Linked DNA regions of Xanthobacter dioxanivorans. The protein of the gene in region 3 interacts with the protein of the main gene of each other region in a pairwise test. Links are inferred from orthologs where the notes say so. Each region holds a gene or a part of one and is shown on either strand. Other genes may lie near its edges.

What was found.
Region 1: the proteins of dnaE (region 3) and EZH22_RS21375 interact in binary tests that used the Escherichia coli proteins (3 or more experiments, as listed by UniProt). The link is inferred for Xanthobacter dioxanivorans from one-to-one orthologs.
Region 2: the proteins of dnaE (region 3) and dnaN interact in binary tests that used the Escherichia coli proteins (3 or more experiments, as listed by UniProt). The link is inferred for Xanthobacter dioxanivorans from one-to-one orthologs.
Region 4: the proteins of dnaE (region 3) and dnaQ interact in binary tests that used the Escherichia coli proteins (3 or more experiments, as listed by UniProt). The link is inferred for Xanthobacter dioxanivorans from one-to-one orthologs.

The regions. Positions count from the first base shown.
Region 1 is NZ_CP063362.1:4,581,422-4,588,547, reverse strand. Bases 2,682-5,618 are described here. They hold EZH22_RS21375 (aminotransferase), read left to right. Parts: upstream 2,682-3,524; coding sequence 3,525-4,712; downstream 4,713-5,618. Other genes in these bases: EZH22_RS21365 (efflux RND transporter periplasmic adaptor subunit), read left to right, coding at 5,556-5,618; EZH22_RS21370 (efflux RND transporter periplasmic adaptor subunit), read left to right, coding at 4,966-5,583; EZH22_RS21380 (hypothetical protein), read left to right, coding at 3,141-3,461; EZH22_RS21385 (potassium/proton antiporter), read left to right, coding at 2,682-3,061. Also shown: egtD (L-histidine N(alpha)-methyltransferase), read left to right, coding at 1-185; EZH22_RS21395 (hypothetical protein), read left to right, coding at 291-533; EZH22_RS21390 (hypothetical protein), read right to left, coding at 836-1,144; more of EZH22_RS21385, read left to right, coding at 1,286-2,681; more of EZH22_RS21365, read left to right, coding at 5,619-6,116; EZH22_RS21360 (efflux RND transporter permease subunit), read left to right, coding at 6,121-7,126. UniProt on the Escherichia coli protein: Shows aminotransferase activity with methionine and histidine as substrates, and to a lesser extent also with phenylalanine.
Region 2 is NZ_CP063362.1:1,750,691-1,757,814, reverse strand. The notes cover bases 2,927-5,861. They hold dnaN (DNA polymerase III subunit beta), read left to right. Parts: upstream 2,927-3,800; coding sequence 3,801-4,922; downstream 4,923-5,861. Other genes in these bases: recF (DNA replication/repair protein RecF), read left to right, coding at 4,984-5,861; dnaA (chromosomal replication initiator protein DnaA), read left to right, coding at 2,927-3,497. Also shown: EZH22_RS08305 (complex I NDUFA9 subunit family protein), read right to left, coding at 1-216; rpsT (30S ribosomal protein S20), read left to right, coding at 532-798; more of dnaA, read left to right, coding at 1,962-2,926; more of recF, read left to right, coding at 5,862-6,132; EZH22_RS08280 (SDR family oxidoreductase), read right to left, coding at 6,153-6,908; GTP cyclohydrolase II RibA, read right to left, coding at 7,028-7,124. UniProt on the Escherichia coli protein: Confers DNA tethering and processivity to DNA polymerases and other proteins. Acts as a clamp, forming a ring around DNA (a reaction catalyzed by the clamp-loading complex) which diffuses in an ATP-independent manner freely and bidirectionally along dsDNA.
Region 3 is NZ_CP063362.1:4,284,179-4,292,420, forward strand. The notes cover bases 368-4,420. They hold dnaE (DNA polymerase III subunit alpha), read left to right. Parts: upstream 368-767; coding sequence 768-4,220; downstream 4,221-4,420. Other genes in these bases: EZH22_RS19955 (EamA family transporter), read right to left, coding at 368-518; EZH22_RS19965 (sulfotransferase family protein), read left to right, coding at 4,341-4,420. Outside these bases: more of EZH22_RS19955, read right to left, coding at 81-367; more of EZH22_RS19965, read left to right, coding at 4,421-5,165; EZH22_RS19970 (AI-2E family transporter), read left to right, coding at 5,249-6,250; EZH22_RS19975 (TetR/AcrR family transcriptional regulator), read right to left, coding at 6,273-7,019; EZH22_RS19980 (BKACE family enzyme), read left to right, coding at 7,280-8,149. UniProt on the Escherichia coli protein: DNA polymerase III is a complex, multichain enzyme responsible for most of the replicative synthesis in bacteria. This DNA polymerase also exhibits 3' to 5' exonuclease activity. The alpha chain is the DNA polymerase catalytic subunit.
Region 4 is NZ_CP063362.1:1,624,553-1,631,504, reverse strand. What follows is about bases 1,892-4,654. They hold dnaQ (DNA polymerase III subunit epsilon), read right to left. Parts: upstream 3,753-4,654; coding sequence 3,030-3,752; downstream 1,892-3,029. Other genes in these bases: EZH22_RS07730 (shikimate dehydrogenase), read right to left, coding at 4,375-4,654; coaE (dephospho-CoA kinase), read right to left, coding at 3,766-4,368; EZH22_RS07745 (thioredoxin domain-containing protein), read left to right, coding at 1,892-2,839. Outside these bases: tRNA uridine-5-carboxymethylaminomethyl(34) synthesis GTPase MnmE, read right to left, coding at 1-692; more of EZH22_RS07745, read left to right, coding at 824-1,891; more of EZH22_RS07730, read right to left, coding at 4,655-5,223; EZH22_RS07725 (Maf family protein), read right to left, coding at 5,220-5,819; EZH22_RS07720 (pyruvate, water dikinase regulatory protein), read right to left, coding at 5,835-6,689. UniProt on the Escherichia coli protein: DNA polymerase III is a complex, multichain enzyme responsible for most of the replicative synthesis in bacteria. The epsilon subunit contain the editing function and is a proofreading 3'-5' exonuclease.

The DNA.
Region 1 (7,126 bases), 300 kb from region 3 along the record:
AGACGGTGCGCATCGCCGGCACGCCCATCGCCTTCGCGCGGGGAGAGACCATCCACACGGAGAATTCCTACAAGTACGCGCCCGCTGCCTTCGCCGAGCTGGCGCGCGGCGCGGGTTGGCGGGAGCGGGCGCTGTGGACCGATGCGCGCGGCTGGTTTGCCGTCGCGCTGCTGGAGCGGGGATGAGGCGCGAGCCAACGCGCGTGTGCGGCAAGACGGGCCGGGCAAGGCGGGCGTGCATTCACGAAACCGGTCGAAACCAAACCCGACGGGCTACGTTGTCGGGATACCATGGCGCGATTTTGGAACAGCGATCTGCATCACCCCATCTGGCTCCACGACGGGACGTGGCTCGCCACGCTGGGGGACTGCGGCCGGCACCTGCTCCAGCGATTTGCACAAGGAGACGGCGGGCCGCAGCTCAATTCGGCGCTGAAGGCGCTGCTGGAGGCGGCGCAGGCCGGACGACCGGAGGACATTGCCTTTGCCGAAAGCCATGTGCGCCGGTTCTTTCACGCCAAGGCAATGCTGTGACCCGCTGCGCTGAGACAACCGCCTTGACGCCGACGTCTTTTGCGCGCCCGTTGCGGGGATGATCTGCGCCGAATGCAGCCGCTGCGGGCGGCGATCCATCCTTTCCGGCCATGCGCCGCAAAGCCTCGTCTCCGAAGCCCTCGTCTCCGAATCCGGGTCGGGTGTGCCCGACACGGCGGCGGCGCCACCGCGCTTGCGGTGCGACCTGTGCGGGAGCCGGCGGGTTCATGTGGTGGAGGTCGACTCGCCGCTCCAGGCCATATCGTTTGTGGCGCGACGGGGAGCCGGTCGATGAGGCCCGCTCAGCTGAAGGGCGGATACGGCCGCCATGCCGATGTCGCCTGCGCCTGCAGCGGCACCGCGTAGGCGTCCGTGGGCGCGATCAGAAGTCCGGAGAAGTAGATGGGCGCGCCGGTGATGCAGCGACCATTGGCATCGAGCGCATAGACGCCGACCCAATCGCAATGGCAGCAGTCTGCCTCCGCCATCTCGAAAGCGAGATCGCGGTCGTGACAGACCGTCTCGCCTTCCACCGTGAGAACGCCTAGCTCAGTACGCACCATAGACGTGACTAGATACGCGCACGGAATGCCGCTCAACGACATTTCCACGTCCCTTTCCGCCCCCCGGACCGGTCCGCTCGCGACACGTGCGCACGCCCCGCACACTCGCGACGTGACGGACCTTACGCCGCGAGGCCTTCGGACGCTACTGTTGAGTTGAGGTTGTCCAGTCTGGCGTGTCGGGGTGTTATGGGTTCGGTGGTGATTTCAAACGCGGTGCTGCTGGTGGTGGCGGCGCTGGTGGTGGTGGGCACGCTCTCAAGCCTGCTCGCGGCACGTTTCGGCGCGCCCATCCTCCTCGTCTTCCTCGTCATCGGCATGGCCGCGGGCGAGGGAGGGCCCGGCGGAATTCACTTCGATGACTACTGGGCCACCTACATGGTGGGCTCGGCGGCGCTGGCGGTCATTCTTTTCGACGGCGGCCTGCGGATGCGCGTCGCCAGCATGCGCGGTGCGATCCTGCCGGCGCTCGGCCTGTCCACCGTGGGCGTGGTGTTCACCGCGGGCCTCGTGGCGCTGGTCGCCGCGCCGCTTCTCCACCTGTCGCCGATGGAAAGCCTGCTGGTCGGCGCCATCGTGGCCTCGACCGACGCCGCGGCGGTGCTGTTCCTGGTCCGGGCGCAGGGGCTGCATCTCGGCCGCCGGGTCGGCTCGGTGATCGAGATCGAATCCGCCACCAACGATCCGGCGGCGGTGTTCCTCACCGTGCTCCTGGTGGAGCTTCTCACCAGCAACATGGCCGACCCCGGCTTCATGGTCGTGTTCGGCGTGCTGCGCGAGCTGGTGCTCGGTGCGGTGCTGGGTGTCGCCGGCGGCTTTGCCCTCGTTTCCCTGCTCAATCGTGTGGATCTGCCCGGCGGGCTGCATCCCGTCATGGTTGTGGGCGTCGCGGTCCTGCTGTTCGCCCTCACCTCGCTGCTGCACGGGTCCGGCTTTCTCGCCGTCTACCTCGCCGGCCTCGTGCTGGGAAACCGGCCGGTGCGGGCCATCGCCTCTATCACCTCGTTCCTCGACACCGTCACCTGGCTCTGCCAGATCGTCATGTTCGTGATGCTGGGCCTGCTGGTCTCGCCGCAGAAGATCATACACTACGGCCTGCCGGCGCTCGGGGTCGCGGCGTTCCTTATCGCGGTGGGGCGGCCGGCGGCGGTGTTCGCCTGCCTCGCGCCCTTCCGCTTCTCCTTCAAGGAGAAGCTGTTCATCTCCTGGGCAGGCCTGCGCGGAGCGGTCTCCATCTTCCTCGCCACCATCCCCATGCTGGCGCACCTGCCGCAGGCAGAGGTGTATTTCAACATCGCCTTCACGGTGGTGCTGGTCTCGCTCATCCTGCACGGCTGGACCATGGCGGCGGTGGCCCGCCGGCTCGACGTCGCCCTTTCCGACCCGAAGCCGGGCATCCGTCGGTTCGAGATCGACCTGCCGGGCCAGACCGACATGGAACTCGTCGCCTACCCGGTCACGGAGGGCACGCCCGTGGCCGGCCAGAGCACGCTGCCCAACTGGGCGCGGCTGGTGATGGTGGTGCGCGCCAACCAGACCCTGACCCCGGAGGCGGCCGGCGCGCTCAGGCCGGGCGACTATGGCTACGTGCTCGCGCCGCCCCGGCGCGTCCACCAGCTCGATCGCCTGTTTCGGCCCCAGGAGGCGACCGCCCTCGACGACAGCGCGGCCTTCCCCTTCGTCGGCGAGGTGAAGCTCGGCGACCTCGCCGTCTTCTATGGGCTGACGGTGCCGACCGGCGAACACGCCTTCACCATCGCCGAGGCCTTCGCCGACCGCTCCGACGACCATCCGGCGCCGGGCATGCGCATCGCCTACGGGCATGCGGTGATCGAGGTGCGCGAGGTGGTGGAGGGGCGGGTGACCTGGGCCGTCCTACGGCTCGAGGCAGGGCGGCTGAAGCGCGGCATTGCCCGGGCGCGCCGCCTGCTCGGCCTGTCGCAGCCGGACAGCGACGACGATTGATGCCGGCTTCGCCACGTTCCCGCCGCGCCGGGGCGGCAGACAGGCCGGCGCAAACGGGGCCGATCGCGGGAGGAACCACATGAGGCTGTTCATGCGCCGGCGCGGCGAGGCCGGGCCCGAGCGCGATGCCGCCCGCCGGCTCGCCGACCTGGTGCGCGAAACCCTCTCTCTGGAGGAAGCGGCCACGGTCTCTGTCTCGGAAATCTCCTGCGGCGATCCAGCCTGCGGCGGCGCGGAGACGGTGGTCCTCGTCATGCGGCCCGGCCGCCGCACCGAGGCCGCCAAGGTGCTGATGCCCATGGCGCAGGTGACGGCGGAGGCGCTGGTCGCTGCCCTCGCGCCGCTCGGGGCACCCGCCCCGGCAGGCGGCGGGCTTCCGCTGCCCAGCGATAAGGGCTAAAGGGCGCGAGCTTCGCGTTTCCGTCCGCGCCCGCGCGGCGCCTTGCCTTTGCGATCGACCGTCATGTCCCTGCCAGCCGCTCATCCCGCCCGCCCGCTCAACCCGATCTATGCCGAGCTGCCGACCACCATCTTCGAGGTGATGTCGCATCTTGCCCGCACCCATGATGCGGTCAATCTCGGTCAGGGCTTCCCCGACGATCCCGGCCCGCAGGATGTCCGGCGCAAGGCGGCGGAAGCCGTGGTGGATGGTTGGAACCAATATCCCCCCATGATGGGGCTGGTGGAGCTGCGCCGCGCCGCTGCGGCGCATTATCGCCGCTGGCAAGGGCTGGAGCTCGACCCGGACAGCGAGGTCATGGTCACCTCCGGCGCCACCGAGGCGATCGCCGGGGCGTTGCTCGCCCTGATCGAGCCCGGCGATGAGGTGGTGCTGTTCCAGCCGCTCTACGACGCCTATCTGCCGCTGGTGCGCCGCGCCGGCGGCATCGCGAAGCTGGTGCGGCTGGAGCCTCCGGCGTGGAACATCACGCGGGAGAAGCTTGCCGCCGCCTTCTCCGAGCGCACCAAGCTGGTCCTGTTCAACAATCCGCAGAACCCGACCGGGGTGGTGTACTCGCGGCAGGACCTGACGCTGCTCGCCGAATTCTGCGTCGCGTTCGATGCATATGCCGTGTGCGACGAAGTGTGGGAGCACGTCATCTTCGACGACCTCGCCTTCGTCCCGGTGATGGCCCTGCCCGGCATGCGCGAGCGGACGGTGAAGATCTCCTCCGCCGGCAAGATCTTCGGCATGACGGGGTGGAAGGTGGGCCTGGTGTTCGCAGCACCTGCGCTGATGAAGGTGCTGTCCAAGGCGCATCAGTTCCTCACCTTCACCACGCCGCCCAACCTCCAGGTGGCGGTGGCCTACGGGCTCGGTAAGTCGGACGACTATTTCACCGGCATGCGCGCCGGGCTCCAGCGCTCCCGTGATCGGCTGGCCCGGGGCCTTACGGATCTGGGGTTTTCCGTGCTTGCGTCGAGCGGCACCTACTTCCTGTCCATCGACCTCGCCCCGCTCACCAACGCGGCCGACGACGAGGCCTTCTGCCTCGATCTGGTGCGCACCCACGGGGTGGCGGCGATCCCGGTCTCGGCATTCTACGCGGAAGATGCGGTGCGCAGCGTGGTGCGCTTCTGCTTCGCCAAGCACGACACGACAATCGACCGGGCCCTCGAGCGCCTTGCCAAGGTTCCGGGCCTGCGGTGAGGCTCTCTGCCAAAAGTGACCTTTGGGAGTTCGGCGCAAGGTTGCAGCGGAATTGCCGGGTTTCGACTGCTCCGCTCACGAAATCGTCATCCCACCCTCCGGAAGGCCGCGTACAGGTGACCAAAGCTTAATTGGACGCGGCCGCCGATTTCATGTTGCATCGCCGCGCAGGTCTTTTCATTGCCATGCTGAAGCATGGAGAGGTCGTGGGACTGGGCCTCGTCGAAAGGCCCGGATTTCGGTGAGAGGTCGCATGACCGTCCAGAAGGCGTCGCGTTCCGGTCGTATCTTCCTTGCCTTGGCGGTGGTCGCCGCCGGAGCTGGCGGCTACTGGTTGTGGGAGCACAAGCCCTGGGTCGTCGCGGCGGCGAAGACGCAGGCTGCCCCCTCCGAGCGGGTGGTGGCCGTGCTCACCGGGCAGGCGGAACGCACCGCGCTGCCGGTGCGGGCGGAGGCCCTCGGCACGGTAGAATCCATGGTTACGGTCCCGGTCCGCTCGCGGGTCGCGGCGGCGGTGGAGAAGGTGGGATTCGCCGACGGCGCCTTCGTGAAGGCTGGCGATCCCCTTTACGTCCTCGATTCCCGGGTCATCGACGCGCAGATTCGCCAGGCGGATGCAACCCTCGCCCGCGACAAGGTGCAGCTCGAAAAGACCCGACGCGACGTGGACCGCTATACCGGCCTTGCCTCCCGCAATGCGGTGTCGCAGGTGCAGGTGGACGATGCCCGCACCACCGCCGACGTGCAGAAGGCGACGGTGGAGCAGGACGAGGCGAACCTGCAATCCCTGAAGGTCCAGCGCGGCTATTACGACATCACATCCCCGTCACGGGGCGCATCGGCGTGTCTTCGGTTCGGGCGGGCACGGTGATCCGTGTGGACGACACCCTCGCCACGGTCCGTCAGCTTAAGCCCATCTACGTCGCCTTCGGTCTTCCCGAACGCTATATCGGCGAGCTGCGCGCCGCCAAGGACGCCAAGGTCTCGATCACGCTGCAGGGCTCCGGGGAGGTCATCACCGGCGGCGCGGTGGCGGTGATCGACAACACCGTGGACCCCCAGACCGGCACGCTGACGGCCAGGGCCGTCTTCCCCAATGACGACGAACGGCTGTGGCCGGGCACCCTCGGCTCGGTCACGGTGACGCTGCGGGTAGAGCAGAACATCGTCGCCGTGCCGAGCGAGGCGGTGCAGGCCGGGCAGGATGGATCCTTCGTCTTCGTGGTCGCCGATGGCAGGGCGAAGGTGCAGCCGGTGAAGGTGGGACGCACCCTGGAGGGGCGGACAGTCGTCCTGACCGGGCTCGACGGGGGCGAGACGGTGGTGACGGACGGGCAGCTTTCGCTGCGCAACGGCAGCCGGGTGAACGTGCGCAACCGCGCCGCGCCCGCCACCGGGAGCTGAGCGCATGCTGGCTGAAACCTGCATCCGCCGCCCGGTAATGACGACGCTGCTGATGCTGTCGCTCGTCGTCGCCGGCCTGTTCGCCTACCGCCAGCTGCCGGTGGCGGCATTGCCGCGAGTGGACTTCCCCACCATCAACATCACCGCGACGCTGCCGGGCGCCAGCCCGGACACCATGGCAACGGCGGTGGCGACGCCCATCGAGCGCCAGCTGGCCACCATCGCCGGCATTTCCTCACTGACCTCGTCGTCGACGCAGGGTTCCACCTCCATCACGGTGCAGTTCGACCTCAATCGCAATATCGACGCGGCCGCCCTCGACGTGCAGTCGGCCCTCTCCGTGGCGCAGCGACAGCTGCCGCAGGAGATGACCACGCCGCCGAGCTACCGGAAGGTCAATCCGGCGGATGCCCCGGTGCTGCTCCTCTCCGTCTCGTCGGGCACCTTGCCGCTTTCGGCGGTGAACGAATATGCGGACACGCTGATCGGCCAGCAGATCTCCCAGCTTCCGGGCGTGGCGCAGGTGCAGATCTACGGCACGCAGAAATACGCCGTGCGCATCCGCGTCGATCCCGGCGCGGCCGGCGTGCGCAACATCTCGTCTGACGACATCCAGGGCGCGGTGGAGGCGGCCGCCTCCAACACGCCGCTCGGCATCGTCTCCGGCCCCAAGCAGGCCCAGACCATCGACATGGGCTCGTCCAAGGCCGACGCCACCCAGTTCCGCCGGACCATCGTCGCCTGGCGCAACGGCGCGCCGGTGCGGCTGGAGGAGATCGCCACCGTCTCCGACGGCGTCGAGAACGAGCGGGTTGCGAGCTGGTACAACGACACGCGCGGCATCGTGCTCGCCATCGTCCGCCAGCCGGATGCCAACACGGTGAGCGTGGTGGACGAGGTGCGCGCGCGCCTGCCGGAATTTCGCGCGCAGGTTCCGGGCGCGGTGAGCATCAATGTGATGTTCGACCGTTCCGTCTCCATCCGCGAGGCGGTGGCGGACGTGCAGAAGA
Region 2 (7,124 bases), 2.5 Mb from region 3 along the record:
GGGATAGCGCACATTGGCCTGGCTGACCTGGATCTGGCCGACGAAGCCGATGGGCTGGAGGAAGCCGGCGAGCTCGGGGCGCCGCACCGCGACACGCACGCGGTAGCCGCGCATGGCCAGCGCCCGCACCACATGGCGCCCGAGAAAGCCCGAGCCGCCGAACACCGTCACCAGGCTGTCGCTCACCGGACGATCGGTCACCGTCACATCGCTCATGCCGAACCCCCGCCTTGCCGGCTCCGCGCCGGCACGCATCGGTGGCGCCGGCCCGCTCATATATAGAGTGCGCGCAGCACATACGCGATGCCGCCCCGCTCCGTAAAGCCGGCTGTTGCCGGCGGCCCGCCCCGCCCGGCGGACACCGGGCCGGAACACGGGGTCCCGCACACATGTATTGACGCGGACGCGCGCCACCCCTATAAGCCCGGCACTTCGCTGGCGGCGATAGCTGCCGGCTTGTTCACCCATTCATGCGCGACGCGGGCTGGCCAAAGGGCCGATCTGCACGGCGCGAACCAGCAAGGACGGCCGATGGCCAATACGCCTTCCGCCAAGAAAGCGGTGCGCAAGATCGAGCGCCGCACTGAAGTGAACCGGTCGCGCCGGTCCCGCGTGCGCACCTACCTGCGCAAGCTGGAGGATGCGCTCGCCGCCGGTGACGCCACCGCCGCCGCAACCGCCTTCCAGGCCGCCGAGCCGGAGATCATGCGCGCGGTGACCAAGGGCGTGATCCACAAGAATACCGCTTCGCGCAAGGTTTCCCGCCTTGCTGCGCGCGTGAAGAAGCTCAGCGCTTGATTTAGATCAATCAATCTTGCTGACCGAATGTAAAGGCCCGGTATTACCGGGCCTTTTTGTTTGCGCGCGCTCCCGGCGCACGCCGCCCGCCGCATCCGGCCGGTCCGTGGTCGCGGCACGCCGTGGGTCGCCGGCGCCGCGCGCGGCGGCAGAACGTCGCAAAGCCGATTCTCGCACGCCGTCAAGAGGCGGATTCCGAGGGTCGTTAGCCGACAATTTTCGCCTGTCGCAAACCGCTCAGAAAAACAACATCCCGGTGAAGAGGTTAGGAGCAAAGGCTCAGTTAGGCCCCAAGGCGGCCCCTTTTCCACGGTACCAGAAGACCCCTCCCCAAAGCGGCGGCTCCGCCCGTCCGGGCCGCGGCGCACGGCGGATTCTCGTTGCAGCGACAGAGGTTTGCCGGCTGATGGAAAGCTCCCGGGGTCGCCCCCGAAAACCTGTCTTGCCCCCGTTATCCCATGGCGCGGGGGAAAGGCGTTGCACCCCCAAGGGGCCCTGTGTATGTTCAATCTCACTCCGGGAGCGACACCGGGTTTACCGACAGATTGAAGATTTCACGGCCTTCGTGGATGAGGAGGGGGCGCAACGTGTCTGTATTCGTTCACGAGCCCCCGTTGACCAGCAGTATTTGGCGTACCTGGAACCCTCTTCCGTCGGAGCTATGCTGAGAGTGGACATCAGGTCCGACTCTCGGCGCGTGTGAGAACAAGCAAAAATCTGCTTCAATCCAAAGGCTGCCGGTGTTTTCCATCGGCGGAAATGGGGCGGCTATGACTTCTGGGATACAAGCGGCAGCGGACATGGCGCACTTCACCTTCATTTCGGCCCGCCCGCGTCCTGTCCGGGCGGCCGGGACGGGAAGCCCGCCGCTCGCGTGTCCCACGGTGGCGACCCCGCCGGCGGCCCAGGCGGGTCGCCCCCTCGGCAGCAGGGACCGCGCATGAAGCTGCGCTGACGCTGCCCGCGTCGAGACAGGCGCCCCGTTTCGTTTCAACCAGATCCGCATGAAGCCGCGCAGCCCGCGAGGGCGCGGGAGGCTTTTGCGCCACAACCAGGGAACCGCCTTGCGGGCGGTCGGAGCTTCTATGCTCAAGCCACATTCGTCGGCCGCCACACGTGCCGGAACCGCTGCCTTTCAGCCCGCCCTTGCGGAGACCGCCGGCATGGATTGCGCTTCATCACCCTGGGAGCGCGTGCGCCAACGCCTGCGCGAAGAGATCGGCGAGGAGAAGTTCTCGAGCTGGTTCGCCCGCATGGACCTCGACGCCCTCACCGGCGAGGCGGTGCGCCTGTCGGTGCCCACCCGATTCCTCAAGTCCTGGATTCAGGACAACTACCTGCCCCGCATCACCGAGATCTGGGCCGAGGAGAGCGGCGCGCGCCGCCGCATCGACCTGTCCGTGCGCAATGCCTTTGCCCGCCCGGTGGCGCTGAAGACCAACGGCGGCCGCGAGGTGGTGAGCGAGCGTCCCGACGCGCGAGCCCCCCAGGCCCGTGCGCCGGAGAACCGCTCCCAGGATGCCCGCGGGCAGGAGACATCGCGCCAGGATCAGCGGGCGCAGCCGCCCCGGACCCAGGAGCAGCGGAACCAGGACGCGCGCAGCGCGGCGGAGAGCCGTGACGCCGCGGCGCTGCCGGCGGCCGGCGACGTCTCCTCCGGCTCGCCGCTGGATCCGCGCCTGACCTTCGAGAGCTTCGTGGTGGGCAAGTCCAACTCGCTCGCCTTCGCCGCCGCGCGGCAGGTGGCCGAGACGGCGCCCGGCGCCGCCCCCGTCTTCAATCCGCTCTATCTCCATGCGGCGGTCGGCCTCGGCAAGACCCATCTCCTGCAGGCGGTGGCCCGGGCCGGCGCGGCGCATGGCCGGCGCACCACCTACCTCACCGCCGAGCGCTTCATGTACGGCTTCGTGGCCGCCCTGAAGACCCATTCGTCCATCGCCTTCAAGGACACGCTGCGCACCATCGACACCCTGGTGATCGACGATCTGCAATTCCTGAAGGGCAACAATCTGCAGCAGGAATTCTGCCACACCCTCAACGCCTTGCTGGATGGCGGGCGGCAGGTGGTGGTGGCCGCGGACTGCATGCCCGGCGAGCTCGAGCACCTCGACGAGCGCGTGCGCTCGCGCCTTGCCGGCGGCCTCGTGGTGGAGCTCGGCGCGCTGGAGGAGGACCTGCGCCTGGAGATCCTGAAATCGCGCTACCAGGCACTCACCGAGCAGCACCGCAGCTTCGCCGTGCCCGCACCGGTGCTCGAATTCCTCGCCCGCTGCGTCGGCCAGAGCGGGCGCGACCTCGACGGCGCGCTCAACAAGCTGCTGGCGTTCAACCAGCTCACCGGCGAGCCGGTGACGCTGGAGATGGCGGAGAATGCGGTCAAGGACCTCATCCGCCCCACCGATCCCAAGCGCGTGCGGGTGGACGACATCCTGCGCGTGGTGGCCAAACACTACAACGTCACCCGCGCCGACCTGCTCTCCCAGCGGCGCACCGCGACCGTGGTGAAGCCGCGCCAGATCGCCATGTACCTGGCCAAGACCCTCACCCTGCGCTCGCTGCCGGAGATCGGCCGGCGCTTCGGCGGCCGCGACCACACCACCGTGCTGCACGCGGTGCGCAAGATCGACGGCCTCGTCGCCACCGACCGGGCGCTGGCCGAGGAGATCGAGGTGCTGAAGCGGCTCGTGCTCGAGCCCTGAGCCCGGTTTTCAACCGCGCCGCCCCCCTGCGCGGCGCATGTTGTTTCTAAAATCGCATCCGACCCTTGCCTTGGCGCGGCTTGAACGGCAATGTCTGCGGCCCGGTGCCCGCCCGTGCGGGCGCCCTGCGCGGCAATGCTTGCGTCGCCGCGTGGCTGCCACCCTGGAGCACGTTCCGTCTGGCCGCGACGGCGGTCGGGCGAGCAACGTTCTCCATTCCCGAATGTCGAGGCGGACCCCGGCGGTGCAAAGCATCTGCCCGCGCGGGTCCGGCTCCGAGCGAAGAGTGAACGGGCCAGGACCATGAAGGTCACCGTCGAGCGCGCCGAGCTTCTCAAATCGCTCAGCCACGTGCACCGTGTCGTGGAGCGGCGCAACACCATCCCGATCCTGGCCAACGTGCTGATCAAGGCCGGCAAGAACGGGCTGGAGCTGAAGGCCACCGACCTCGATCTCGAGGTGGTGGAGAGCGTGCCGGCGGAAGTCGGGCAGGCGGGCGCCACCACCGTGCCCGCCCACGTGCTCTACGACATCGTGCGCAAGCTCCCCGAGGGCGCGCAGGTGCAGCTGGAGGCCGGCGGCGAGCGCGGCACGCTCACGGTGCGCGCCTCCCGCGCCCGCTTCTCCCTCCAGACCCTGCCCGAGGCCGATTTCCCGGACCTGGCGGCGGGCGAATTCTCCCACACCTTCAAGGTGAAGGGCGCGGACTTCCGGCGCCTGGTGGACAAGACCCAGTTCGCCATCTCCACCGAGGAGACGCGCTATTACCTCAACGGCATCTACCTGCACGTGACCGACGGCGCCGCCGGCAAGCCCATGCTGCGCGCGGTGGCCACCGACGGCCACCGCCTCGCCCAGGCGGAGCTGGAAGCCCCGGCCGGGGCCCAGGGCCTGCCCGGCGTCATCGTCCCGCGCAAGACCGTGGCCGAGATCCAGAAGCTGCTGGAGGACAAGGAGGCGGAGGTCACCATCTCCCTCTCCACCACCAAGATCCGGGTGCAGGTGGGCGGCATCGTGCTCACCTCCAAGCTCATCGACGGCACCTTCCCCGACTATGGCCGGGTGATCCCGCAGGGCAACGACAAGACCCTCATCGTCGACAAGGACGAGTTCGCCGCCGCGGTGGACCGCGTCTCCACGGTGTCGAGCGAGCGCGGCCGGGCGGTCAAGCTTTCGCTGGCCGACGGCAAGATGACGCTCTCCGTCACCAATCCCGATTCGGGCAGCGCCACCGAGGAGCTGGAGGTGGACTATGCCGCCGAGCCCCTCGATATCGGCTTCAACTCCCGCTATCTGCTGGACATCACCTCGCAGCTCGAAGGCGACACGGCGGAGCTGAAGCTCGCCGATCCCGGCTCGCCGACCCTGGTGCGCGATTCCACCAAGACCGACGCGCTCTACGTGCTCATGCCCATGCGGGTGTGAGGCGTTGCGGGGGCAGGGCGAGGCCGCGCATCCAGAATCCGGCCCGAGCCCGTCCGCCCGCATGCCCCGCGCCGCCATCGTCAAGCTCACCCTCACCGGCTTCCGCTCCTACGCGGCGGCGCAGCTGGGCGCGGGCGACGGGCCGGTGGTGCTCACCGGGCCGAACGGGGCCGGCAAGACCAACATCCTCGAAGCCCTCTCCTTCCTCTCCCCCGGCCGCGGGCTCCGGCGTGCCCAGCTCGGCGACGTGGGCCGCCGGGCATCGGACCCCACCGGCGAGACCGGCCCCGGCGCCGCCTGGGCGGTGTCCGCCCTTGTGGACGGCGCCCTGGGCGAGGCGCGGCTGGGCACCGGCTTCGACCCGGCCCAGGATGGCGGGCAGCGGCGCTGCCGCATCGACGGCGAGCCCGTCCCCTCCGCCAATGCCTTCCTCGACCATCTCAAGGTGCTCTGGCTGACGCCGGAGATGGACGGCCTGTTCCTCGGCCCGCCCGGCGACCGCCGGCGCTATCTCGACCGCCTGGTGCTGGCGGTGGACGGCGCCCACGGCACGCGGGTGAACGGGCTCGAACGCGCCTTGCGCTCGCGCAACCGGCTGCTGGAGGAGAACGGCTCCGCCCGCTTCCTCGACGCGGTGGAGCACGAGGTGGCCGAGCTCGCCGTGGCGGTGGCCGCCGCGCGGCTGGAAACCGTGGGGCGGCTCGGCGCCGAGATCGCCGCCCATCGCGACGAGGCCTCCCCCTTTCCCTTCGCCGAGCTGGCCCTGGACGGGGAGGTGGAGCGGCTCATCGCCGCCTGTCCGGCGCTGGAGGTGGAGGACCGCTACCGCGCCGTCCTGCGCGAGGGCCGCCCGCGCGACAAGGCGGCCGGGCGCACGCTGGCGGGGCCGCACCTCACCGACCTCGCGGTGAGCCACGGCGAGAAGCGCCTGCCGGCTGCGCGCTGCTCCACCGGGGAGCAGAAATCCCTGCTCATCGGACTGACCCTGTCCCATGCGCGCCTGGTGGCGGCCATGCAGGGGCTGTCGCCGGTGCTGCTGCTGGACGACGTGGCGGCCTATCTCGACGCGGCGCGCCGGGCCGGCCTGTTCGACGCCCTGCGCCGCCTGGGCGCCCAGGTCTGGATGACCGGGGCCGACCCTTCCGCCTTCGCCGCCCTCGACGGGGCCGAGCGTTTCGACGTGACGCCCGGCCGCGTGGCACGGGCCTGACAGCCGCGCCCGAGACCGCCTCAGCCGCGGCCGACGAGGGGCATCTTGGTGGCCATCACCGTCATGAACTGCACGTTGGCCTCCAGCGGCAGGCTCGCCATGTAGACCACGGCGCTCGCCACATGGGCCACGTCCATCACCGGCTCCACCTTGATGGAGCCGTCCGCCTGCGGCACGCCGGCTTTCATCTTCTGGGCCATGGGCGTGTCGGCATTGCCGATGTCGATCTGGCCGCAGGCGATGTCATGGGCGCGCCCGTCCAGCGAGGTCGACTTGGTGAGGCCGGTCATGGCGTGCTTGGTGGCGGTGTAGGGGGCGGAGAACGGGCGCGGGGCGGTGGCGGAGATGGAGCCGTTGTTGATGATCCGCCCGCCGCGCGGCGTCTGCGCCTTCATCACGCGGAAGGCCTCCTGGGTGCACAGGAAGGGGCCGGTGAGGTTGGTGTCCACCACCTGCTTCCACTGGGCGAAGGTGAGGTCCTCCATGGGCACGGCGGGGGCGCCGGTGCCGGCATTGTTGAACACCAGGTCGAGCCGGCCGAACTTCTCCACCGTCGCGGTGAACAGCGCCCGCACCGAATCGGGATCGGTCACGTCGGTCGGCACGCAGAGGACGTCGCCGCCGGAAATGGCGGCGGCGGTCTCCTCCAGGGCTTCCAGGCGGCGGCCGGCCAGGGCGACGGAGAAGCCGGCGCCGGCCAGCGCCACCGCCACCGCGCGTCCCACCCCCGAGCCGGCGCCGGTGATGATGGCGATCTTCCTGCCCTTGCTGCTCATGCTCGCTCTCCCCGCGTCTTGCCGTGCGTTGCCGGAGCGTTTTAAATCGTTTTGAGCCCGCCCGACAACCGCCGCGGCGCAGCTTTGTCCCCGCGGCCGAGCGCCGGCAGCCGGATGGATCAGTCGGGCGCGCGGGCGGCGAGGGCGTCGAAGTCGATATAGTGGCCGGCGCGGTCGCGCTTGGAGGCCAGATAGCGCACGTTTTCCGCCGTGGGG
Region 3 (8,242 bases):
GCCTCGTGGCCGACGACCTGCCGGAGGCGCTGCGCGCGGTCTATGCCGAGCTGTACGATAGGCTCGGCGCCTGATGTGGATCAGCCCACCGCCACCAGCACCGCCCCGGCCGCGATGAGGGCAACGCCGAGCGCCGCCGCCGCCGACAGGCGCTCGCCCAGGAAGACGACGCCGAAAATCGCCACCAGCACCACGCTGAGCTTGTCCACCGGCGCCACGCGGGCGGCGTCGCCTGCCTTCAGGGCGCGGAAGTAGCACAGCCAGGAGGCTCCGGTGGCGAGGCCGGACAGCACCAGGAACAGCCAGGTCCGGCCAGGAATCTTCGCCGGTGGCTGCCAGGTGCCGCCGATCCACACCATGGTGGCGACGAGGGCGAGGATGACGAGGGTCCGCAGGAAGGTCGCCAGATCCGAATGGACGCCCGCGACCCCCACCTTGGCGAAGATGGCGGTCAGCGCGGCAAAGGCCGCCGACCCGAGCGCCCAGAACTGCCAGCTGCCGATGAAGGACCTGAACATGCCCGGCCTGCCTTTCCCGTGGGGGCGGTGTCGGAGATTTTCGCGCCGGTGGCAATGGGTGAGGGCGTCAGAAAGGCGCCGGGGACGATCCCGGCCATGACGGGCGGAAAGGCTTCCGGCCAAATTCCAAAGAGGCGCCGACGCCTGTAGATAGCGGGGGTGGCCGGCGCCCTCTCCACGGTGGCGGACCGCCTGCGCGGAAATCGCGCTATCCTGCGGGGCGCCCGACTCGCCCCACACCGAGACCCCATGTCCGATCCCGGCTTCATCCACCTGCACGTCCATTCCTCCTACTCGCTGCTGGAGGGGGCGCTTTCCATCGGCAAGCTGGCCGACCTGGTGAAGGCGGACGCGCAGCCGGCCATCGCCCTGACCGACACCGGCAACCTCTTCGGCGCCCTGGAATTCTCCGAGAAGATGTCGGGCTCGGGCATCCAGCCCATCGCCGGCGTCTCCCTCGCGCTCGATCTGCCGGACCCGCCCGGGCCGCGCGGGGCGATCCGGCCGAAGCGGCCGCGCATCGTTCTGCTGGCCCAGTCGGAGCCGGGCTGGCGCAACCTGATGAAGCTGGTGTCCCGCGCTTTCCTGGAGACCGCCAGCGAGGACGAGCCGCGCATCCTTGTCGACTGGCTCGCCGAGGCGAGCGACGGCCTCATCGCCCTGACCGGCGGCCCCGCCGGCCCCCTCGACAAGGCCCTCGTCAGCGGCCACCCGGAGCTGGCGGCGGAGCGGCTCGACCTGCTCGCCTCGCTCTTCCGCGACCGGCTCTACGTGGAGGTCCAGCGCCATGAGACCGACGCCGAGCGCCTCGCGGAAGCCGGCCTGCTCGAACTCGCCTATGCGAAGGGCGTCCCGCTGGTGGCCGCCAACGAGCCCTTCTTCGCCAGCCAGACCGACTATGAGGCCCACGACGCCCTCCTGTGCATCGCCGAAGGCCGCCTCGTGGCCGAGGGTGACCGGCGGCGGCTGACGGCCGAGCACCGCTTCAAGACCCGCAAGGAGATGCTGGAGCTGTTCGCCGACCTGCCCGAGGCCACGGCCAACACGGTGGAGATCGCCCGGCGCTGCGCCTATCGGGTGCGGACGGTAAAGCCCATCCTGCCGCGCTTCACCTCCGGCGGCGGCCATGGGGACCCCCTGGCGGAGGAGGCGGCGGAGCTGGAGCGGCAGGCGCGGGAGGGTCTCGCCCAGCGCCTCGCCAAGCACGGGCCCGCGCCGGGCCTCGACGTCAAGGTCTACGAGGAGCGGCTCGCCTACGAGCTCTCCGTGATCACCAAGATGAAGTTCCCCGGCTACTTCCTCATCGTGTCGGACTTCATCAAGTGGGCCAAGGCCCATGACATTCCGGTGGGGCCGGGGCGCGGCTCCGGCGCCGGCTCGCTGGTCGCCTATTCGCTGCAGATCACCGACCTTGACCCGCTGCGCTTCGGCCTGCTGTTCGAGCGCTTCCTGAATCCGGACCGCGTGTCCATGCCCGACTTCGACGTGGACTTCTGCCAGGAGCGCCGCGACGAGGTGATCCATTACGTACAGGAGCGCTACGGCCGGGCGCAGGTGGCGCAGATCATCACCTTCGGCACGCTCCAGGCGCGCGGCGTGCTGCGCGACGTGGGACGCGTGCTGGAAATGCCCTACGGGCAGGTGGACAAGCTCTGCAAGCTGGTGCCGCAGAACCCGGCCAATCCCGTCACCCTCAAGCAGGCCATCGAGGATGAGCCGCGCCTCCAGGCGACCCGCGACCAGGAGGAGGTGGTCAAGCGCGCCTTCGACATCGCCGTGCGCCTCGAGGGCCTCAACCGCCACGCTTCCACCCATGCGGCGGGCATCGTGATCGGCGACCGCCAGCTCCACGAGCTGGTGCCGCTCTATCGCGATCCCAAGTCCGACATGCCGGTCACCCAGTACAACATGAAGTGGGTGGAGCAGGCGGGGCTGGTGAAGTTCGACTTCCTCGGCCTGAAGACGCTGACCACCATCGACAAGGCGGTGAAGCTGGTCCACCAGCGCGGCATCGAGCTCGATATCTCCAAGATCCCCCTCGACGACCCCAAGACCTACGCCATGCTGGGCAAGGGCGAGACGGTGGGCGTGTTCCAGGTGGAAAGCGCGGGCATGCGCCGCGCCCTTGTGGACATGAAGGCCGACCGGGTCGAGGACCTCATCGCCCTCGTCGCCCTCTACCGGCCCGGCCCCATGGCCAACATCCCGGTCTATTGCGACTGCAAGCACGGCCGCGCCCAGCCCGACTATCTCCATCCCATGCTGGAGCCGTACCTGAAGGAGACGTTCGGCGTCATCATCTACCAAGAACAGGTGATGCAGATCGCCCAGGCTATGGCGGGCTACTCGCTGGGCGAAGCCGACCTTCTGCGCCGCGCCATGGGCAAGAAGATCCGCGCCGAGATGGAGAAGCAGCGCGAGCGCTTCGTCTCCGGCGCCGCCGGGCGGGGCATCGAGAAGGCGCAGGCCGACACCATCTTCGACCTGCTGGCCAAGTTCGCCGACTACGGCTTCAACAAGTCCCACGCCGCCGCCTATGCCCTCGTCGCCTACCAGACGGCGTGGCTGAAGGCGAATTATCCCACCGAGTTCCTCGCTGCTTCCATGACCCTCGACATGGGCAACACGGACAAGCTCGCGGAATTCCGGCAGGAGGCGCAGCGGCTGGGCATCGAGGTGGTGCCGCCCAACATCAACCTGTCCGCCCGCGAGTTCGCGGTGAAGGACGGCAAGATCATCTACGCCATGGCCGCCATCAAGGGCGTGGGCGGCGCGGCGGTGGAGGCCCTGGTGGCGGCGCGTGGGGAGCGGGCGTTCCGCGACTTTTCCGATTTCGCCTGCCGCCTGCCGGTCAAGCTCGTCAACAAGCGCACGCTGGAGAGCCTGATGGCCGCCGGCTGCTTCGACGTCCTGGAGAAGAATCGCGCCCGCGCGTTCGCCGCCATCGATTCCATCGTGGCCGAGGCGCAGCGCGTGGAGGCCAATGCCCAATCCGGCCAGAACGACATGTTCGGCTCGGGTCCCTCCGCCGCCGCCCTGCCCATTCCGGACGTGGCGCCCTGGCTGCCCTCCGAGCGCTTGCAGCGAGAATACGACACCATCGGCTTTTTCCTCACCGGCCATCCGCTGGACGATTATGCGGATGCGCTGAAGAAGATGCGGGTGCAGGCCTTCTCCGATTTCGCCCGGGCCGTGCGCTCCGGCGCGGCGGCGGGGCGCCTCGCGGCGACGGTGGTCTCGAAGCAGGAGCGGCGCACCAAGTCCGGCACGCGCATGGGCATCGTCGGCCTTTCCGACCCCTCCGGCCACTATGAGGCGGTGATCTTCTCCGAAGGCCTCGCGCACTTTCGCGATCTGCTGGAGCCCGGCACGCCGCTGCTCATGATGGTCGCCGCCGAGCTGAACGGCGAGGATGTGCGCGTGCGCATCAATTCGTGCGAACGGCTGGACCCGGTCACCGCCCGCCACCAGAAGGGGCTGCGCATCTTCCTGCGCTCGCCCGAGCCCATCGAGGGCATCGCCCGCCGCCTCAGCGACGGCAAGGCGGGGGAGGCGGGCTCCGGCGACGTGAGCCTCATCCTGCTGATGGAGGACGCCAAGGCCGAGGTGGAGGTGAGCCTGCCCGGCAAATACCCCGTTTCGCCGCAGATCGCCGGTGCCATCAAGGCGATTCCCGGCGTCGTGGCGGTTGAAGCCGCGTGACAGTAAGTTTATGGCATCAGGCGAAATGAGAGCGACCCTCGGCCGCTCTCGCCGGATCTCCGACGGGATGGGCTGGAGGGCGGCCGGCCCGGCCGCGTCACGCCATTCGAGGAAGCACGTGTGACACTCGACAAGCGCGCCGTCCTGGTGCTCGGCATGCATCGCAGCGGGACATCGGCCCTGACCCGCATCATCAACCTCATGGGCTTCTCCGCGCCCAAGACGCTGATGGCCGCCACCGAGGCCAACGAGGCCGGATTCTGGGAATCGGAGGTCTTCATGGACCTCGACGAGCGCATCCTGAAGGCCTGCGGCCACAAGTGGTCGTCGCGCAAGGCCATGGCCGCCGACCTGGTGGACGTGGCGCAACGGCGCGGCTTGACCGGCGAGGTGCGCCGCGCCATCGCCGAGGAATATGGCGGCGCGCCCGCCATCGTCCTCAAGGACCCGCGCATCTCGCGCCTGATGGGCATCTACCGGCCGGTGCTGGAAGAGGCCGGCTACCGCATCTCACCGGTGCTGGCGCTGCGCAACCCGGTGGAAGTGGCGGCCTCGGTCACCAAGCGCGATGGCTTCTCAGCCGCCAAGGGCCTCGGCATCTGGCTGCGCTACACCCTCGACGCCGAGCGGGCGACCCGCGGCCAGCCCCGCACGGTCATCGCCTTCGACGAGCTGATGGCCGACTGGAAGGGCACCATGGCCCGCGCCGAGGCCCAGCTCGGCGCGCCCTGGCCCACGCTCTCCGCCGAAGGCGTCGCGGAGATCGACGGCACGCTGAAGCCGACGCTGCGTCACCACGCGCTGGCGCCGCCGAAGAGCACCTCCTGGCGGGGCTTCCTCGCGGCGCGGACGCTGGATGCCATGACGCGCCTGATCGAGGATCCCCACGACAAGGCCGCCTGCCGGACCCTCGATTTCGTCTCGGCTGTCTTCCGCCCGTTCTGAGGCGGGCGTCAAACACTCCGGTGGCGGGCGGCGACCCGGGCCCTATACTGCCCGCGGGCGGCGACAGGAGCGCGAGGGGGATCATGGCTTCCGACTGGCTGGTGGCACGGCGCGTCGCCGTGGCTTGCGTTGTGCTCGCCCTGGCCTATTTCTCCTTCAAGATCATCGACGTCATTCTGCAGGTGTTCGCCGCGATCCTGCTGTCGCTGGCCCTGCATGCGTTGGCCGAGCCGTTCGCGCGGCTGACCCGCTGTCCCGAGCGCTACGCCGTGTTTCCGGTGGCGTTGCTCGCGTTCGGCGGCACCGGGCTGGCGCTCTACCTGTTCGGCTCCACCATCCAGACGCAGGTCACCGAGCTGTTGAACGAGCTGCCGGCCGCCTGGGCCGCCTTCGAGCAGCGCTTCCATCTGGAAGGCCTCGGCAGCGACCTGATCAAGCGGGCGGAGGCGGCGGCGCCGAGCAGCGATACGCTGATCTCCGCGGTGCAGGGGGTGACCACCAACGTATTCCAGGTGCTGCTGGGCGTGTTCCTGGTGGTGGTGGGCGGCATCTATTTCGCCGCCTCGCCGGATCTCTACCGGCGCATGTTCCTGTCCTGCTGGTCGAAGGACGAGCGGCCGGCGGTCGAGCACAAGCTCGATGCCATTTCCCTCGATCTCAGGCACTTCCTGAAGGCCCAGCTCATCGCCATGGTGGTGGTGGGCCTGTTGACGTTCGCCGGCCTCAGCATCGTCGGCGTGCCCTCGTCGCTGGCGCTGGCCCTGTTCGCGGGGCTGGCGGAGTTCGTGCCCATGGTAGGGCCGGTGGTCTCGGCGGCGCCGGCGGTGCTCATCGCCCTGACGCTGGGGGTGGATACCGGCCTGTGGACGCTGCTGGTCTTCGTCATCGTGCAGCAGACGGAGAGCAACATCATCACCCCCCTGCTCCAGCAGCGCATGGTTTCCCTGCCGCCGGCGGTCACCTTGTTCGCGGTGGTCGCGTTCGGCAATTTCTTCGGCGTCATGGGCATCGTGCTGGCGACGCCGCTCACGGTGCTCGCCTTCGCCGCCTTCAAGAGCGGCCGGCCGCCGGCGGATGCGGCCTGAGCGCTCCCGGGAGATCGTCCGCTCAGGGCTCGGGGGGCGCCTTGCGCGCGCGCGGCCGGGCCGGCTTCAGCGCCTTCACCGGGGCCGTTTCGAATTCGTGCAGGAAGGAGCGGATGATCCGCGCCACCATGACCGACTTGTCCTCCATGGCCGGAAGTCGGTGGATGTATTTGCGGATCAAGTAATAGATAAAGGTCGAGTGGAGGTGCCATGCGAGCTCGTATTCGAGGGGCTCGATGGCGCCTTCCACCACCAGTCCGCGATAGTCGCGCAGCTCGCGCAGGATGATTTCCAGCAGCCGGTTGACGTGGCTCTGCACGTAGCGATTGGTGATGTCGTGGCCGGCGAGGCTCGCATAGAGCGACACGCGGATCCAGTGATACTCGTCCACGGCGTCGAAATAAGCGAGGTAGAAGCGCTCGAGGCGTTCGGGGAAGGGGACGGCGCGGTCCTTGAGATCCTGTTCCCACTGCGGTGACCAGCGTTGCAGGAACACGTTCTGGTACACCCGCTCCACAAGATTCTGCTTGGTGCCGAAATAGCGGAAGATGAGGCCCTGCGAGACGCCGATACGCTCGGCGAGGTCCTTGGTCTGCGCCTCGAAGCCGTGCTCGGCGAAGAACTCCACCGCCGCGTCGAGGATCATGCGCTCCCGCACCGCGGGATCGAGCCGCGTGCGCGCGGCGGGGCGCTTGGCGCCGACCGTACGGGTCGCGGTGGAGCTGCGCCGCGGCTCGGGCTTCTCCTTGATGACAAGCGGCTTTTTCACCCTGCGCTCCGATCGGCTGGAGGGCGATCCCCTCGGTGGCCCGCCCTCTCGCTCCAAGCTGGCCGGCACATGCTCCAAGCCAGGTCCTGTTGCCAATTCCTGTAGCTCTTCGGGAGCCTATTGACAATCGGCTCAATATGTAATGAGTCTTTAGTCAATAAGGTGGCGCGATGAGCCGCCAGTCGAGGGAGAGAACGTTGGCAAGATCCAAGAAAGTGATCATCACCTGCGCCGTGACGGGTGCCATCCACACGCCCACCATGTCGCCTTATCTGCCGATCACGCCGGACGAGATCGTCACCGACGCGCTGGCGGCGGCGGAGGCGGGTGCGGCGATCCTGCACCTGCATGCGCGCAACCCGGAGACCGGCCAGCCGGACCAGCGTCCGGAGGCGTTCGCGCCGTTCCTGCCGCGGATCAAGCAGGCGACCAACGCGGTGATCAACATCACCTCGGGCGGCAGCCCGTACATGAAGGTGGAGGAGCGGGTTCTGCCGGCGGCCACCTTCAAGCCGGAAGTGGCCTCGCTCAACATGGGCTCGATGAATTTCGGGCTGTACCACCTGCTCGACAAGTACAAGGAGTTCAAGTTCGACTGGGAGCGCACGCACCTGGAGAACACGCGCGACCTGGTGTTCCGCAATACGTTCAAGGATATCGAGTACATCCTGAACACCTGCTACGACAACGGCACGCGGTTCGAGTTCGAGTGCTACGACATTGGCCACCTCTACAACCTCGCCCACTTCCTCGATCGGGGGCTGGTGAAGGCGCCGTTGTTCGTGCAGTCGGTGTTCGGGCTCCTGGGGGGCATCGGGCCGCATCCGGAAGACGTGATGCACATGAAGCGGACCTGCGACCGGCTGTTCGGCGACCAGTATCGGTGGTCGGTGCTGGGGGCGGGGCGGAACCAGCTGCCGATCGCCGCCATGGCCGCGTCCATGGGCGGCAACATCCGGGTGGGGCTGGAGGATTCCCTGTGGGCCGGGCCGGGCAAGCTGGCCACCTCCAACGCCGACCAGGTGAAGCTGGCGCGCAAGATCATCGAGGGCCTGGGCCTCGACATCGCGACGCCGGACGAGGCGCGGGAGATCCTCGATCTCAAGGGCGCCGACAAGACCAATATCTGAGCGTGCGCGCGCCGACGCGCATGAGGGAATGAATAAAGCCACCAGGCCGGCGCCAAACTGCCTGGTGGTCAAAGAAAAATGACGGTTATAATA
Region 4 (6,952 bases), 2.7 Mb from region 3 along the record:
GTGGACTTGCCGGCATTCGGCGGGCCGGCGATGGCCACCACGAGGCCGTCGCGCACCCGCTCGCCCCGCGCCGCATCGGCAAGGGCGGACAGGAGATCCGACCGAAGGCCGCCGATCACCCCGGCCGCCTGGGCGGCCAGGTCCCCCGGCACGTCGCCCTCGTCGGAAAAATCGATGGTGGCTTCCAGCAACGCCAGTGCTCCGATCAGCCCCTCGCGCCACCCTTCCACCCGCCGGGAGAGCGCGCCGGACGCGATCGCGAGGGCCTGGCGCCGCTGCGCCTCGCTCTCCGCCGCCACCAGATCCGCAAGGCCCTCCACCTCGGCGAGGTCGAGCTTGCCATGGGCGTGGGCGCGGCGGGTGAACGCCCCGGCCTCCGCCGGCTTCAGGCCCGGCAGGCCGGACAGCGCACGCAGAACCGCCGTCACCACGGCCCGGCCGCCATGCAGATGCAGCTCCACCACGTCCTCCCCGGTGGCGCTGGCCGGGCCGGGAAAGAACAGCAGCAGCCCGCGGTCCAGCACCTCCCCGCTCGCCGGATCCATCAGGGCGCCGTAGCGGGCGAGCCGCGGCGGCGGCAGGACGCCGGCGAGTGCAAGACCCGCCGCCTGTGCCCGCGGACCGGAAATACGCACCACCGCGACACCCGCCGGCGGGCGTCCCGAGGACAGGGCGAAGATGGTGTCGGACATCGCACGCACCTCATTGGCTGCAGATTTGCACGGGGCGGCCCGATGGCGGACCATGTGCCGTCTCTTGATTGAACCTTTAGTCGCGAACCCGATTGCCATCAAAGCCGGGAATGCCCGAGGGATTTTGAGCCATGAGCGAAAACCGCCTGTCGCGGGAGACGAGCCCCTACCTTCTCCAGCACAAGGACAATCCGGTCCACTGGTGGGCCTTCGGCCCGGACGCCTTCGCCGAAGCCAGGGCCACGGGCAAGCCCATATTGCTCTCCGTCGGCTATGCCGCCTGCCACTGGTGCCACGTGATGGCGCACGAGAGCTTCGAGGATCCGCAGGTGGCGGGGCTGATGAACGCCCTGTTCGTGAATATCAAGGTGGACCGCGAGGAGCGGCCGGACGTGGACCAGATCTACATGGCCGCGCTCCAGCAGCTGGGCCAGAGCGGCGGCTGGCCGCTCACCATGTTCCTGGATCCGCAGGGCCGGCCCTTCTGGGGCGGCACCTATTTCCCGCCGGTGACGAGCTATGGCCGGCCGGCATTCAGCGAGGTGCTGCAGCAGGTCTCCACGGTCTTCACCGAGAACCCCGACAAGGTGGAGAAGAACGCCAATACCATCCTGACCCGCCTCAAGAAGGCGGCCGAGCCCGTGGCCGGCGTCGCCATCGGGCAGGAGGACCTCGACGGGGCGGCGGCGCGCACCGCGGAGCTTTTCGATCCGGTGCATGGCGGGCTGAAGGGCGCGCCGAAGTTTCCCCAGTCCGGCCTCATGGAGCTGCTCTGGCGGGTCGGCACCCGGCGCCGGGACGACAAGCTGAAGGCCATGGTCGCCCTCACCCTCAACCGCATGAGCGAGGGCGGCATCTACGATCATCTCGGCGGCGGTTTCGCCCGCTATTCTGTGGACGAGATCTGGTTCGTCCCGCATTTCGAGAAAATGCTCTACGACAATGCCCAGCTCCTCGATCTGCTGGCCTTGGCCCATCGTGACACCGGTGACGGGCTGTTCCTGCGCCGGGCGCGGGAGATCGTCGGCTGGCTCGAGCGGGAGATGCTGACGCCCGAAGGCGCCTTCGCCGCCAGCCTCGATGCGGACAGCGAGGGTCATGAGGGCCGCTTCTATGTGTGGACCGCGCGAGAGATCGAGGCCGTCCTCGGCGCCGAGGATGCGGCCTTCTTCAACCGCTTCTACGACGTGACCCCCGCCGGCAATTGGGAGGCGGGCAACATCCTCAACCGCACCGACGCCGGCTTCGTTAGCGCCGAGGCCGAAGCGCGCCTTGAGCCGCTGCGGGAAAAGCTGCTGGCCGCGCGGGAGCACCGCGTGCGCCCCGGCCGCGACGACAAGGTACTGGCCGACTGGAACGGCCTGATGATCGCCGCTTTGGCCCGGACCGGCGCCTTCCTCGGCGAGGCCGCCTGGGTCGCGCTGGCGCAGCGGGCGTTCGACACCGTGTGCGCTCGGATGATCACGGGCGGGCGCCTCGCCCATTCCTGGTGCGGCGACAAGCTGGTGGCTCCCGGCCTTGCCTCGGACCTCGCCGCCATGGCGCGCGCCGGCCTCGCCCTGCACGAGGCAACGGGGGCAGGGGAGGGCCTGGAGCGGGCCGCCGGCTTCCTGGAGGCGCTGGAGGCGCACCATCTCGACCCGGCGACGGGCACCTATTTCCTCACCGCGGATGATGCCGACAGCCTCGTCGTGCGCCCCCGCATCACCCATGACGAGGCGGTTCCCAACTCCAGCGCGGTCGCGGCGGAGGCCCTGGTCCGCCTCTCGGCCCTCACCGGCAACGATGCCCTGCGGGCCCGGGCCGACCGGATCCTCTCCGGGCTGTCGGGGCCGGCAGCGAAGAATGCGCTCGCGCACGGAGCTGCGCTGAACGCCATCGACACCCGCCTCAACCTCGCGCAGATCGTCGTCGTGGGGGCGAGGAGCGGGGCGCTTGCAACCGCCGCGCTTGAGGTGCCGTTCCCACTCAGGGTCCTTGTCCGCGCGGATGAGGGCTCTTCCGCTCTCGCCGGCAGCGTCATGGCGGCGCGGATCGCGTCGGCGCCGGCAGAGGGTGCGGCTTTCGTCTGCATCGGCGAACGCTGCTCGCTCCCGGTGACCGATCCGGGGCGCCTTCCGAAGGCCGTGGCGGAAATGCTGGCCTGAGACCTCTTTAAATCCGCCAGGCTGGGGCGACACCCTCTAAAATCGCATCCGGAAGCCAGGGACAGGCTCGCGGTAGAGGATGAGGAATGGATCGGAGAGGCGGGCGTTTCTCCGCCTGCGGCCTTCCTATTCGATCAACCTTTGATTGATCTGTGGTTGTAAATCGACCGGAAGCTGCTCCGACGCCGTGTCAGCTTCCGGTCTTCTCCACCGGCGGCGCATCCGCATATTTCAGCCAGACGGCCTTCTCTCCCAAGCTCGCCACGAACACCGCATGCGCCTGCGCCTCCGCATCGGTGAGGCGGGGGGCGAGCGGCTCGGGCCGAACATGGGCGGCGCGCGCCTCCACCACCAGGCGCGGGGCTTCGCTCGCCTCCTCGGTCAGGCCGATGAGACTCGCCTGCTTGCCGCCGAGCAGCTCGCCATAGACTTCCGCCAACAGCTCCGCATCGAGCAGCGCGCCGTGCTTCACCCGGCGGGAGCTGTCGATGCCGTAGCGCCGCATCAGATCGTCGAGGCGGTTGCCGCCACCGGGATGCTTGCGCCGCGCCAGGGCCAGCGTGTCCACCACCCGGTCGCGGGCGATGGTGGACCGGCCGGAACGCTCCAGCTCGGCATTGAGGAAGCCGATGTCGAACGCGGCATTGTGGATGACCAAGGTATCTTCGGCGATGAAATTCAGGAATTCATCGGCAACTTCTTCGAATTTCTTCTTGTCCGACAAGAATTCGGCGGAGAGGCCATGGACGTTGAACGCCTCCACCGGCATGTCCCGCTCAGGATTGATATAGACGTGGAACACCGTCCCGGTGAGGATGCGGTTGACCATCTCCACGCAGCCGATCTCCACGAGCCGGTCGCCACCATAGGCCTCGAGGCCCGTCGTCTCGGTATCGAGCACGATCTCGCGCATGGATTCCCTATCCTTACTCCGGCCGCCGCCGGCCCGGTCCGGCCAGCGCCCGCACGATCCCCGCCACCTGATGCTCGGCCGAAGCGTAGCCACGCCCGGTGTCGATGACGAAATGCGCCCGCCGGCGCTTCTCCGCATCGGGCATCTGCTTGGCGAGGATGGCCTCGAATTTGTCGTCCGTCATGCCCGGCCGGTCGAGAACACGGGCGCGCTGCACAGCTTTCGGCGCGCTGACCACGGCGATCGCATCGGCGCGCCCGGCACCTCCCGTTTCGAACAGGAGCGGGATGTCGAGCACCACCAGACGAGCCCCCGCCGCGCGGGCGCTGGCGAGGAAGGATTCCTCCTCGGCCCGCACCAGGGGATGCACGATGGCCTCCAGCCGCCGCATCGCCTCGCCGTCGCCGAGCACCCGGGCGCCAAGCGCCGCCCGGTCGACGGCGCCATCCCGCGCCACCCCCGGAAAGGCCGCCTCCACCGGCCCCACCGCCGCCCCGCGATAGAGCCCGTGTACCGACGCGTCGGCATCGTGCACCGGCACCCCATGGGCGCGGAACAGGCGTGCCGTCGCCGATTTCCCCATGCCGATGGAGCCGGTGAGGCCGAGGATCCACATGTCTGCTCAGGCCTCCAGCTGGCCCTTGGCCTTCAGGTCGGCGACGAGAAGAGCGCGCAGTTCCGGCGTGACCTCCGGCCGCACGCCGAACCAGCGCTCGAAGCCGGGCACGCCCTGATGCAGCAGCATGCCGAGCCCGTCCACGGTGCGGAAGCCTTGCCCGGCGGCCATCTTCAGCAGCGGCGTCACCAGCGGCACGTAGACGATGTCGCTCACCACCGCCTCGGGCCGCAGCCCCGACAGGTCAAGCAGGAGCGGGGCCGCCCCCTTCATGCCCAGCGACGTGCAGTTCACCAGGACGTCCGCATCCCGCATCACGTCCCCTATGCGCTCAAGGGCCAGGGGACGCACAACCGGGCCAAACATGGCCGCGATCGCCTCCGCCCGCTCCAGCGTGCGATTGGCGAGCGCCACCCGCTCGAATCCGCGTGCCACCAGCGCATGCACGATGGCCCGCGAGGCCCCGCCCGCGCCGAGGACCAGCGCGGTCTTGCGCTCCCCGTCCCAGCCCAGCGCCCCCGCATCGAGATTGGCGATGAAGCCGTAACCGTCGGTGCTGGCGCCGCAGAGCCTGCCGTCCTCGAGCCACAGGGTGTTCGCCGCGCCCAGCGTCGCCGCGCTCTCCTCCGCCTCGTCGAGGACCGAGAAGGCGATCTCCTTGTTCGGCGCGGTCACGTTGCAGCCGACATAGCCCCGCGTGGCGAGGCTGCGATAAAAGTCCACGGCCTCCGACGGTGGTACTTCCTCACGGCCATAGGCGCCGTCGATGCCGTATTTCCGAAGCCAGTAGCCATGCAGAAGGGGCGAGCGGGAATAGCTGACCGGCTGGCCGGTGACACAGACACGCACGCTCACGGCAGAAGCCCCTGCTCGCGGAAGAAGGGCAGGAGCTGCAGCAGGGGCAGGCCGAGAATGGTGAAGTGGTCGCCATCCACGCGCGTGAACAGGTGCACGCCCACCGATTCAAGCTGGTAGGCACCCACCGAGGTGAGCACCCGCGCGCCCGCCGCCACGAGGTAGTTGCTGAGCGCTTCTTCCGACAAGGGCCGCATGGTGAGGAAGGCACTCACCACCGTCTCGAACATCACCGTGCCATCCAACGCCACGGCCACCGCCGAATGCAGAGCATGGGTGTGGCCGGCGAGCTCCATCAGCTGGATCCGCGCCGCTTCGATGGTGGCCGGCTTGTGATAGATCTTCGGCCCGAGGGCCAGGGTCTGGTCCGCGCCCAGCACCATGCGCCCCGGCGCCGCCGTCGCGCCCGAAAGCGCTTTCGCCCGGGCCAGAAGGAGGGCGATGCGGGCGGGGTCCAAATCGCCGGCCTCCGCCTGAAGGGCGCGCTCGTCCACATCGGCGGCCACCGTCTCCACGGGCACGCCCGCATGCACGAGAAGGCTCAACCGCGTTGCGCTCTTGGACGCGAGCACCAGCGGCTGTTCACCACGCCACACGATCGTCCCTCCCCCTCATGTTTCGGCAATCTCGCGCCGGCGGCGCTCGCTGTAGAGCGTATAGATGTTGGCCGCCGTCTCCTCGATGGACCGGCGGGTCACATCAATGAGCGGCCAGCCGTTGCGCGCGCACAGGCGCCGCGAAAAGGCGATTTCGTCGCTCACCGCCTCGCGGTCCGTATAGGAACTTCCCGCCTCCCCCGCATTGAGGCTGAGCAGGCGGTTCTGCCGGATCTCGACGATCCGCTCCGGGCTCGCCACCAGGCCGACCACAAGCGGCTTCTTCAGCTTCTCGATGTTGGGCGGCAGCGGCACGTTGGGGACCAGCGGGATGTTCGCGGTCTTGATGCCCCGGTTGGCAAGATAGATGGAGGTAGGCGTTTTGGAGGTGCGCGATACGCCGAGCAGCACCACGTCCGCCGCCTCCAGGTCCTCGGTCATATGGCCGTCGTCGTGCATGACGGTGAAATTGAGCGCATCGATGCGCTTGAAATAGCTCGCGTCGAGGGAATGCTGGCCGCCCACGCGCGGGGTCGGCTCGCCGCCCAGATAGGACTGGAACAGCCGCACCACTGGCGCCATCACCGACAGATGCGGGACACCCAGCTCCTCGCAGCGCTGCCGGAGCCGGCTGCGGATGTCGTTGTCCACCAGGGTGAAAAGCACGATGCCGGGATTGTTCTCGACCTCGTTCAGCACCCGCTCCAGCTGCTTCATGGAGCGCACCAGCGGGTAGACGTGCTCGATGGGCAACACGTTCACGTACTGGGCGCACGCCGCCCGCCCCACATTGATGAGGGTTTCGCCCGTGGCATCGGAGACGAGATGGAGGTGGAAGTAGCTTTCGGCGGGCGACTTCGAAGGTGACACGGTTATCCACCGCTCCTGTGGAACACTGTTGAAGAAGGCACGCTCATGAACGCCGCGCAAGGGTGGCCTTTGGATAACCCCGAATCCCGTCCACATGCACACCCCACGGGACAGATTCCAGCACCCCCCTGTGCGTCCATGTGGACGACGTTTCGACCCTCCCCCCTTAATCCTTTGTTAACCGGCCTTTCGCCGGCTTCGCACCTGCGGCAAGTGCGCCTTTGTCAGCGGGTCGAATTGTGGATCGGTTGTCGAGAGCCGGG